2 regions of the Pseudomonas kielensis genome follow, and region 2 is predicted to be linked to the other one. Evidence: riboswitches for the same ligand, from Rfam matches in the RefSeq annotation. Region 2 holds a riboswitch; the other holds the start of a gene.
The links. Region 2 has a riboswitch for cobalamin ahead of Q1W70_RS26705 (CbtB domain-containing protein). Riboswitches for the same ligand answer to the same signal wherever they lie in the genome.

Region 1 (4,185 bases), 820 kb from region 2:
CAGGTCGCACGACAATGAGACTGACGCTCGATCATCTGGTGATGTTGCAAACCTTGGCAGAAGTCGACTCGGTCACCGCGGTGGCCGAGCGCTTATGGCTGACCCCTTCAGCCGTCAGTCACCGCATACGCGAAGCGGAGCGGCGCCTGGGGGTGAGCCTGACGGAACGATCAGGTGGCAAACTGCGACTCAGCCCCGCCGGGGTGCGCCTGGAGCGAGCCGCCAAGGACATCATCGCCACTCTCAATGAAGCCGAGTCCGAAGCTCGGTCCATGGCCGGTGGCGTCACCGCGTTTGTCCGTATGGGGGTCACCTCCTACGGCCCGTTTCGCTGGATTCCAAAATTCATCAAGCACTACTCCCATCTTCGGCCCGACATCGAAATCACACTGGTGACCGTGCCCCGCAACGACGTTTACGCGAGCCTGATGCAAGGTCGGCTTGATGTGTCCATCATCGATGACGGCATGGTGCCCAGTGGCGTAGCAAAACTGCCGCTTTTTCGGGACGACCTGATTGCGATCATGGCGACCGATCATCCTCTTGCCGGCCGGAAAAACATCTACGCGCAGGACTTCAAGACGTACAACCTGGTGACGTACTCAACCGATCGCGCCAGTGGCTGGGAATATGACCGGTTTTTCGCTCCCGCCAGCATCCTGCCGCGCCGCATGATCACGGTGGAATTGATCGAAGCCATCGTCGAACTGGTTCGCTCAGGATACGGAATCAGCATATTGCAACGGGATCTGGTGAGCCCCAGCCTTGAGCGTGGGGAGCTGGCGTGGGCCGCCCTGAATGACGGCCTCGACATCGCCTGGAACGCCATAGTCCGCCCCTCGGAACGAGAGGACAGTGAGGTCAACAAAATGGTGAGGGAGCTTGATACCTGGATTAAAAATGCAGGAAAACCTGCATGCAGCTAATCCTTGGTCAGCCCGTGAATTTGAGCCACACCCGCGTTTAGCCAGGTCAAACATGCAGTCCTCGAGTGGCCGGCCGGGCGCAATCCTTTAGATAGGTTCGCCTCCAACCCCACAATCGACTACCATGCCGCCGCCGGTTTCCACATGGGAATAATAGGGAATCCGTGATGCGCGCTCCGCATCAAACGGAACTGCCCCCGCAACTGTAGGTGCCGAGCCTGCTCCTGAACTGCCACTGGGATGACCCGGGAAGGCTGGAGCACGCCATGACGCACCAGTCAGGAGACCTGCCGGCAACGCAACAATCACTAACCGGCGGGGTGTCCGGGAGGGGCATCCTTGCGCGTGCGTCACTTTGGTGATCGACCCCTGCCCGGTTTCTCGGCAGCGCTCGTTGATGTGTTTCCAGGCCCGACACCCTCGCTCCGTGTACGGTTCAAATGGAGATTGCATCATGCTGCTGCCCCGCGTTGTCGCCCTCGCCACGGGTCTGGGTCTTTGTTCTGTGGCCCAGGCTGCGCCGACTCAGTACCCACTGACGCTGCAAAACTGTGGCAGCACGCAGACCTTCGCCCACGCGCCGGCTCGGGCCGTGACGATTGGCCAGGCCGGCACCGAAATGCTGTTTGCCTTGGGGCTGGGCGACAAACTGGTCGGCACCTCCCTGTGGTTCAACGATGTGTTGCCCCAGTACCAGGCGCAAAACGCCGGGATCGAACGCCTGGCCGACAACGAGCCGAGTTTCGAGTCGGTGATTGGCAAGCGCCCGGAGCTGGTCGCCGTCGAGCTGGAGTGGGTGGTTGGCCCGCAAGGGGTGGTGGCTACCCGCGAGCAGTTTGATGAGCTGAAGATTGCGACCTACCTGATGCCCTCGGACTGCGAGTCCAAGGACAATCTGGTGGGAGCCGACGGGACTCGCCTGGCGCCGTTCCGGATCGACAGCATCTATCAGAGCATCACCCAACTGGCGCAGATCTTTGATGTCCAGGAGCGTGCGCAGCAGCTCAACGCGCAGCTCCAGGCCAGCCTGGCCAAGTCCGTGGCCACGGTGCAGAACAAGGACTTGAAGGACACCAGCGCGTTGGTCTGGTTCTCCAGTGCCAGCCTGGATATCGATCCCTATGTCGCCGGTCACAAGGGCATTCCCGACTTCATGCTCAATACCCTGGGCGTGCGCAACGTGGTGGAGTCCGACGAAGAGTGGCCAAGCGTCGGCTGGGAAACCATCGCCAAGGCTAACCCGACCTTCCTGGTCATCGCGCGCATGGATCGCCGGCGTTTTCCGGCCGACGACTATCAAAAGAAACTGAAATTCCTGCGCAGCGACCCGGTGACCCGCAACATGGACGCGGTGAAACACAACCGCATCATTGTCCTCGACGCCATGGCCCTGCAGGCCAGTGTGAGGATGTTCGAGGGCCTTGAAACCCTGGCGACCGCCCTCAACAGCTACGACCTGGCGCAATGACGGCGATGCTACTGCGCACCTCCGGGGCACTGGTGACCCTGCTGATCGCACTGATTGCCGGCGTGGCGATCGGCGAAACCCATATCGACCCCACGGTGGTGTTTCAGGTCCTGGCCAACAAACTCTGGGCCGCCGGTTACGCCCTGGCCCCCATCGACGAGGGCATCGTCTGGAACTACCGCCTGACCCGTGCGCTGGTGGCCGCGGCGTGCGGTGCGGGCCTGGCGACGTGCGGGGTGATCCTGCAATCGCTGCTGCGCAACCCATTGGCCGATCCCTACTTGTTGGGGATTTCCGCGGGGGCTTCGACAGGCGCGGTGCTGGTGGCGCTGCTGGGCTTGGGCGCCGGCGCGATCTCAATGTCGGTCGGGGCGTTTGCCGGGGCGGTGGTGGCCTTCGCCGTGGTGGTGTTGCTCGGCCGTGCCAGCGGTGTACCGGGTGCAACCGGGCAGATCATCCTCGCCGGGATCGCCGGGTCACAACTGTTCAACGCGCTCACGGCGTTTTTGATCACCAAGTCCGCCAGCTCCGAACAGGCGCGCGGCATCATGTTCTGGTTGCTGGGCAATCTCAGTGGCGTGCGCTGGCCATCGGTGTGGCTGGCCGTACCGGTGGCGCTGGCCGGGCTCGCGGTGTGCCTGTGGCACCGCCGCGCGCTGGATGCCTTCACCTTTGGCGCCGACTCAGCGGCCTCCCTCGGGATTGCGGTGCGTCCCGTGCAGTTGCTGTTGATCAGTTGCGCCGCATTGGTCACGGCAGTGATGGTCTCGATTGTCGGCTCCATCGGTTTTGTCGGCCTGGTGATTCCCCACGCCGCCCGGCTGTTGCTCGGGACGGGGCATGCCCGCCTGCTGCCGGCCAGCGCGCTGGGGGGCGCGGTGTTTCTGATCGCCGCCGATGTGCTGTCACGTACGCTGATCAAGGGCCAGGTGATTCCGGTCGGCGTGGTCACGGCGCTGGTCGGGGCGCCGGTGTTCGCGCTGATCCTGGTGGGTCGGAGGCATGCCCGATGACGGCGGCGGTGTCTGTTGCCGAGCCCTGTGTGCTGAGTTGTTCCGGCCTGGGCTTTGCCGTTCGCGATGCGCAGTTGCTGCACGACGTGCACCTGGCCATTCATCGCGGCGAGACCCTGGGCCTGGTCGGCCCCAACGGTTCCGGCAAGTCCACCCTGCTCAAGCTGCTGGCCGGCGTGCGCTCGCCGAGTCAGGGCGCCATCCACCTCAACGGCCAAGGCCTCAAGACCCTGTCGCGGCGCACCATCGCGCAAACCCTGGCGGTGGTCGAACAGCAGGCGGACACCCTGGATACGATCAGCGTGTTCGAGGCAGTGGCTTTGGGCCGCACACCCTGGCTGTCGGCCTTGAGCCCCTGGTCGGCGGCGGACACGGCGATCGTCGAGCAAGCGCTGCGTGACGTCGATGCGGCTCATCTGAGCCGCCGCACCTGGCGCAGCCTCTCCGGCGGCGAGCGCCAGCGCGTGCATATCGCCCGCGCCCTGGCGCAACGCCCGCAGATCCTGTTGCTGGACGAACCGACCAATCACCTGGATATCCAGCACCAACTGGCGATCCTGAACGTGATTCACGCCTTGCCCGTGACCACGGTGATTGCCCTGCACGACCTCAACCAGGCGCTGGGCTGTGATCGTTTGGCAGTGCTGGAACGGGGGCGCCTGGTCGCCCTGGGCACACCACTTGAAGTCTTGACCCCTGAGCGCCTGCTGCACACCTTCGGGGTCCACGGGCACTACCTCACGGACCCCTTTGACGGCTCGCAGATCCTGCGCTTGCG
Region 2 (4,185 bases):
CGCGACGGGCCACCAGTTCACGCATCACCGGGAAGAACTCTTCCTGGACGGTGCAGCACAGGCAACCGTTGGCCAGTTCATAGACCCGGCCAGTGGCTTCTTCTTCGGTGCAACCGATGGTGCACTGCTTGAGGATGTCGCCGTCGATGCCCAGCTCGCCGAACTCGTTGACGATCACCGCAATGCGACGACCCTGGGCGTTGTCGAGCATGTGCCGCAGCAAGGTGGTTTTGCCCGAGCCGAGGAAGCCGGTAACGATGGTGACAGGGAGTTTGGCCAGTGTTTTCATCGGATGCCCTTTGGCAAGGTGGCGGGCATACGGGACGAGAAGCCGCAACGCGCTGGCGTGCGGAAAGCGTTCGCCACCGGATCACCCCGCCCGGTTGTAGTGAGAATCTGGTACGAGGCAGGTCTCCTGGCTGACGGTGGGCCGGTCTTTCGACTGGCGGCTCCTGCGCCTTCCCGCCGCTTGAGATCAAGCGTGCAGTGGCCTGGCAGAAACAGCACCGTTCACAGTTGCGGGGGCAGCCGCGGCATTGACCGCGTTCCCTTCTTAGCTTCGGCGCACGCGCCAAAGAACCTCGAACGCGCAAGGCTACGCATCGCATCGGGGCGGGTCAATGTCTAGTCGAGCCCATCGCGGGCAAGCCCGCTCCCACAGGAGTACTGGTGGGAGCGGGCTTGCCCGCGATGCAGGCGCATGGGCCCCAATTGAGAACCCATGCCAATTGACGCCCATCCCCCGGCCATGCTCTCCTACACACCTTGTTACGGGTGCCCTTCACAGGGTGAAACGGGAAACCGGTGAATCATGTGCTTTACTGCAAAGCCATGTCAGTCCGGTGCTGCCCCCGCAACGGTAAGCGAGCGAAGAGTCAGATCCACTGTGCCAGCTGTACGGCATGGGAAGGCGATTCTTGCAGGCGTGGCCATAGCCCGCCCCTCGTGAGCCCGGAGACCGGCCCGCAACACATAGCCAACAAACCCGCGGTGGGCGGGCGCTGTTCAAGTTTCTGCGTGCCCGGCTCGCGGAGGTTTGCATGCGCACGACTCACCCCTGACTGACCAGAGGCAAGCGCCATGTCGACCATCACCAGCACCCGCCACGCCACCGCCAGCACCACCACACTGGGCCAACGCCTCGTTGCCGCCATCGGCGCATCGATCCTGGGTGTGTGCCTGGTGTACTTCGCCGGGTTCTCCCATATCGAGGCCGTGCACAACGCCGCCCACGATACCCGCCACAGCGCCGCCTTCCCGTGCCACTGAGACCTGCCCAGATGATCAAGCGTATTGCACAAACCGCAGGTTTCAGTGGGCTGCTTGCCGCCCTGCTGCTGACGCTGCTGCAGAGTTTCTGGGTCTCCCCGTTGATTCTGCAGGCCGAGACTTACGAACAATCCGCACCTGCGGCGGTTGAGGTCCATGAACACGCCGCCGGTACCGCGGCCCACAGCCATGACGGCGAAGCCTGGGAACCGGAAGACGGCTGGCAGCGTGTGCTGTCGACCACGGGCGGCAACCTGGTGGTGGCCGTCGGCTTTGCCCTGATGCTGGCGGGCCTCTACACCCTGCGCGCGCCGACCCGCACGTCCCAGGGCCTGCTCTGGGGCCTGGCCGGTTATGCCACCTTCGTCCTGGCACCGACCCTCGGCCTGCCACCCGAGTTGCCGGGCACCGCCGCGGCCGACCTGGGCCAACGGCAAATGTGGTGGATCGGCACGGCAGCCTCGACCGCCGCCGGGATTGCCCTGATCGCGTTCGGCCGCAACTGGCTGCTCAAGCTGCTGGGCGTTGCCATCCTGGTGGTACCCCATGTGATCGGCGCCCCCCAACCGGCCGTGCATTCGATGCTGGCGCCGCAAGCGCTGGAAACGCAGTTCAAGATCGCGTCGCAACTGACCAACGTGGCTTTCTGGCTGGCCCTGGGCGTGCTCAGCGCCTGGTTGTTCCGCCGTAAAAGCGCGGGCCAGTTCCCGGCATGAGTGACCCCCGCGCAGCGCCGACCCTGGTGGTCGGCCTGGGCTGCCAGCGTGGCTGCCCGGCGAGCACGCTGCGCGCGTTACTCGATCAGGCCCTGCAAGCGCACCAGATCGAGCTGCACTCGATCAAGGCCCTGGCCAGCATCGACCTCAAGCGCGAGGAGCCTGGACTGCTCGAACTGGCCGCCCAACTGGCGCTGCCACTGATGTACTTCAGCAGCGAACAATTGGCCCAGTATCAAGCCCGCCTCAGCCACCAGTCGCAGATCGCCTTCGAACGCACCGGCTGTTATGGCGTGGCCGAAAGCGCTGCCCTGGCCCTGGCCGAACAGTTGGCCCAGGCCCCGGCAACCCTGCTGATTTCCCGGCAGAAATACGCCCAGGCCACCTTTGCATTGGCCTGCGCGCTGTAAAATCCCGATAATCCACCCCTTCGATCATGAGCAACGTTCATCTGAAGCCTTGCCTTGTCCTTTTTTTCACAGGAGCCGGCCATGACCGTCTACTTCATCGGCGCGGGTCCCGGTGACCCGGAACTGATCACCGTCAAGGGCCAACGGCTGATTCACAGCTGCCCGGTGATCATCTACGCCGGCTCATTGGTGCCTGAAGCCGTGCTCCAGGGCCACCGGGCGCACCAGGTGGTCAACAGTGCCGAACTGCACCTGGAACAGATCATCGAGTTGATCAGCCAGGCCCACGCCCGGGGCGAAGACGTGGCACGGGTGCATTCCGGCGATCCGAGTCTGTATGGGGCGATCGGCGAGCAGATCCGCCATCTGCGCGCGCTGGGCATCCCCTTCGACATCATCCCCGGCGTCACGGCCACGGCGGCCTGTGCGGCGTTGCTGGGGGTCGAACTGACCCTGCCGGACATCGCGCAAAGCGTGATCCTGACCCGCTACGCCGATAAAACCACGATGCCGGCCGGCGAGGAGTTCGCCAGCCTGGCCCGGCATGGCACGACCATGGCGATTCACCTGGGGGTCAACCACCTGGCGAAAATCGTCGCCGAACTGCTGCCCCACTACGGCGCCGACTGCCCGATTGCCGTGGTGCACAAGGCCAGTTGGCCGGATCAGGACTGGGTCCTGGGCACCCTCGACGACATCGTCGACAAGGTCCAGGCCAAAGGTTTTCGGCGCACGGCGCTGATCCTGGTGGGCCGGGTGCTGGCGGCGGACTCCTTCAGTGAGTCGTCACTGTACCGGGCCGGGCATGCGCACCTGTACCGGCCCTGAGGGCTCGGCAGCTGCTACAGGTTCCACAAGGACTGACCATAAAAAAACGGCGCTCACGGGCGCCGTTTTTTCATGTCGCAGCGAACACCTTATTAGTAGTAGGCGTTTTCTTTCTGCGTGTGGTCGGTCACGTCGCGCACGCCCTTGAGCTCAGGAACGCGCTCCAGCAGGGTGCGCTCGATGCCTTCGCGCAAGGTCACGTCCGCCTGGCCGCAGCCCTGGCAGCCGCCACCGAACTTCAACACGGCAATGCCGTCGTCCACGACGTCGATCAGGCTGACCTGACCGCCGTGGCTGGCCAGCCCTGGGTTGATTTCGGTTTGCAGGTAATAGTTGATGCGCTCGTTGATCGGGCTGTCGGCGTTGACCATTGGCACTTTGGCGTTCGGCGCCTTGATGGTCAGTTGCCCGCCCATGCGGTCGGTGGCGTAGTCGACCACGGCGTCGTCGAGGAAGGCCTCGCTGAACGAATCGATGTAGGCGGTGAAGCTTTTGAGCCCCAGCGCAGTGTCTTCAGGTTTTTCTTCGCCCGGCTTGCAGTAGGCAATGCAGGTTTCGGCGTACTGGGTGCCAGGCTGGGTGATAAAGACCCGAATGCCGATCCCCGGGGTGTTCTGCTTGGAGAGCAGATCAGCCAGATAATCGTGGGCGGCGTCGGTAATGGTAATGGCGGTCATGGAAATTCCTCGCAGGCTTGGGCGCAGTTTACGCCAATCATGGCGCCGGACAAAGTCCCAGTATTTTTGTCGGGATAAAGCCCTGTCGAAAACACCTGCCGTGGCGCCGGTTTGCGGGCGCCACGCCAGGTAGGGGTCAAAGGTTCTCGTAGCGGTTCATGTCCAGCACGCCCTCTTCCACCGGGTCGGTCTCATGGAGGTACTGGCTCAAATCGTGGAAGTACACCCAGAACTGCGGGTGACTGCGGCGAATGCCCCAGCGCCCGACGATTCGCTCGAAACGCT

Region 1: another riboswitch for cobalamin. It lies ahead of Q1W70_RS23070 (ABC transporter substrate-binding protein); the one in region 2 lies ahead of Q1W70_RS26705 (CbtB domain-containing protein).

Annotation. Positions count from the first base shown of each region.
Region 1 covers NZ_CP130043.1:4,949,508-4,953,692, reverse strand. The annotation lists gene Q1W70_RS23075 (LysR family transcriptional regulator) at 15-926, shown strand; cobalamin riboswitch at 1,044-1,235, shown strand; gene Q1W70_RS23070 (ABC transporter substrate-binding protein) at 1,381-2,394, shown strand; gene Q1W70_RS23065 (FecCD family ABC transporter permease) at 2,391-3,407, shown strand; gene Q1W70_RS23060 (ABC transporter ATP-binding protein) at 3,404-4,185, shown strand, end outside.
Region 2 covers NZ_CP130043.1:5,767,819-5,772,003, forward strand. The annotation lists gene cobW (cobalamin biosynthesis protein CobW) at 1-289, opposite strand, end outside; cobalamin riboswitch at 389-599, opposite strand; cobalamin riboswitch at 756-981, shown strand; gene Q1W70_RS26705 (CbtB domain-containing protein) at 1,081-1,269, shown strand; gene Q1W70_RS26710 (CbtA family protein) at 1,281-1,985, shown strand; gene Q1W70_RS26715 (cobalamin biosynthesis protein) at 1,982-2,395, shown strand; gene cobM (precorrin-4 C(11)-methyltransferase) at 2,477-3,223, shown strand; gene nfuA (Fe-S biogenesis protein NfuA) at 3,316-3,900, opposite strand; gene Q1W70_RS26730 (fatty acid cis/trans isomerase) at 4,037-4,185, opposite strand, start outside.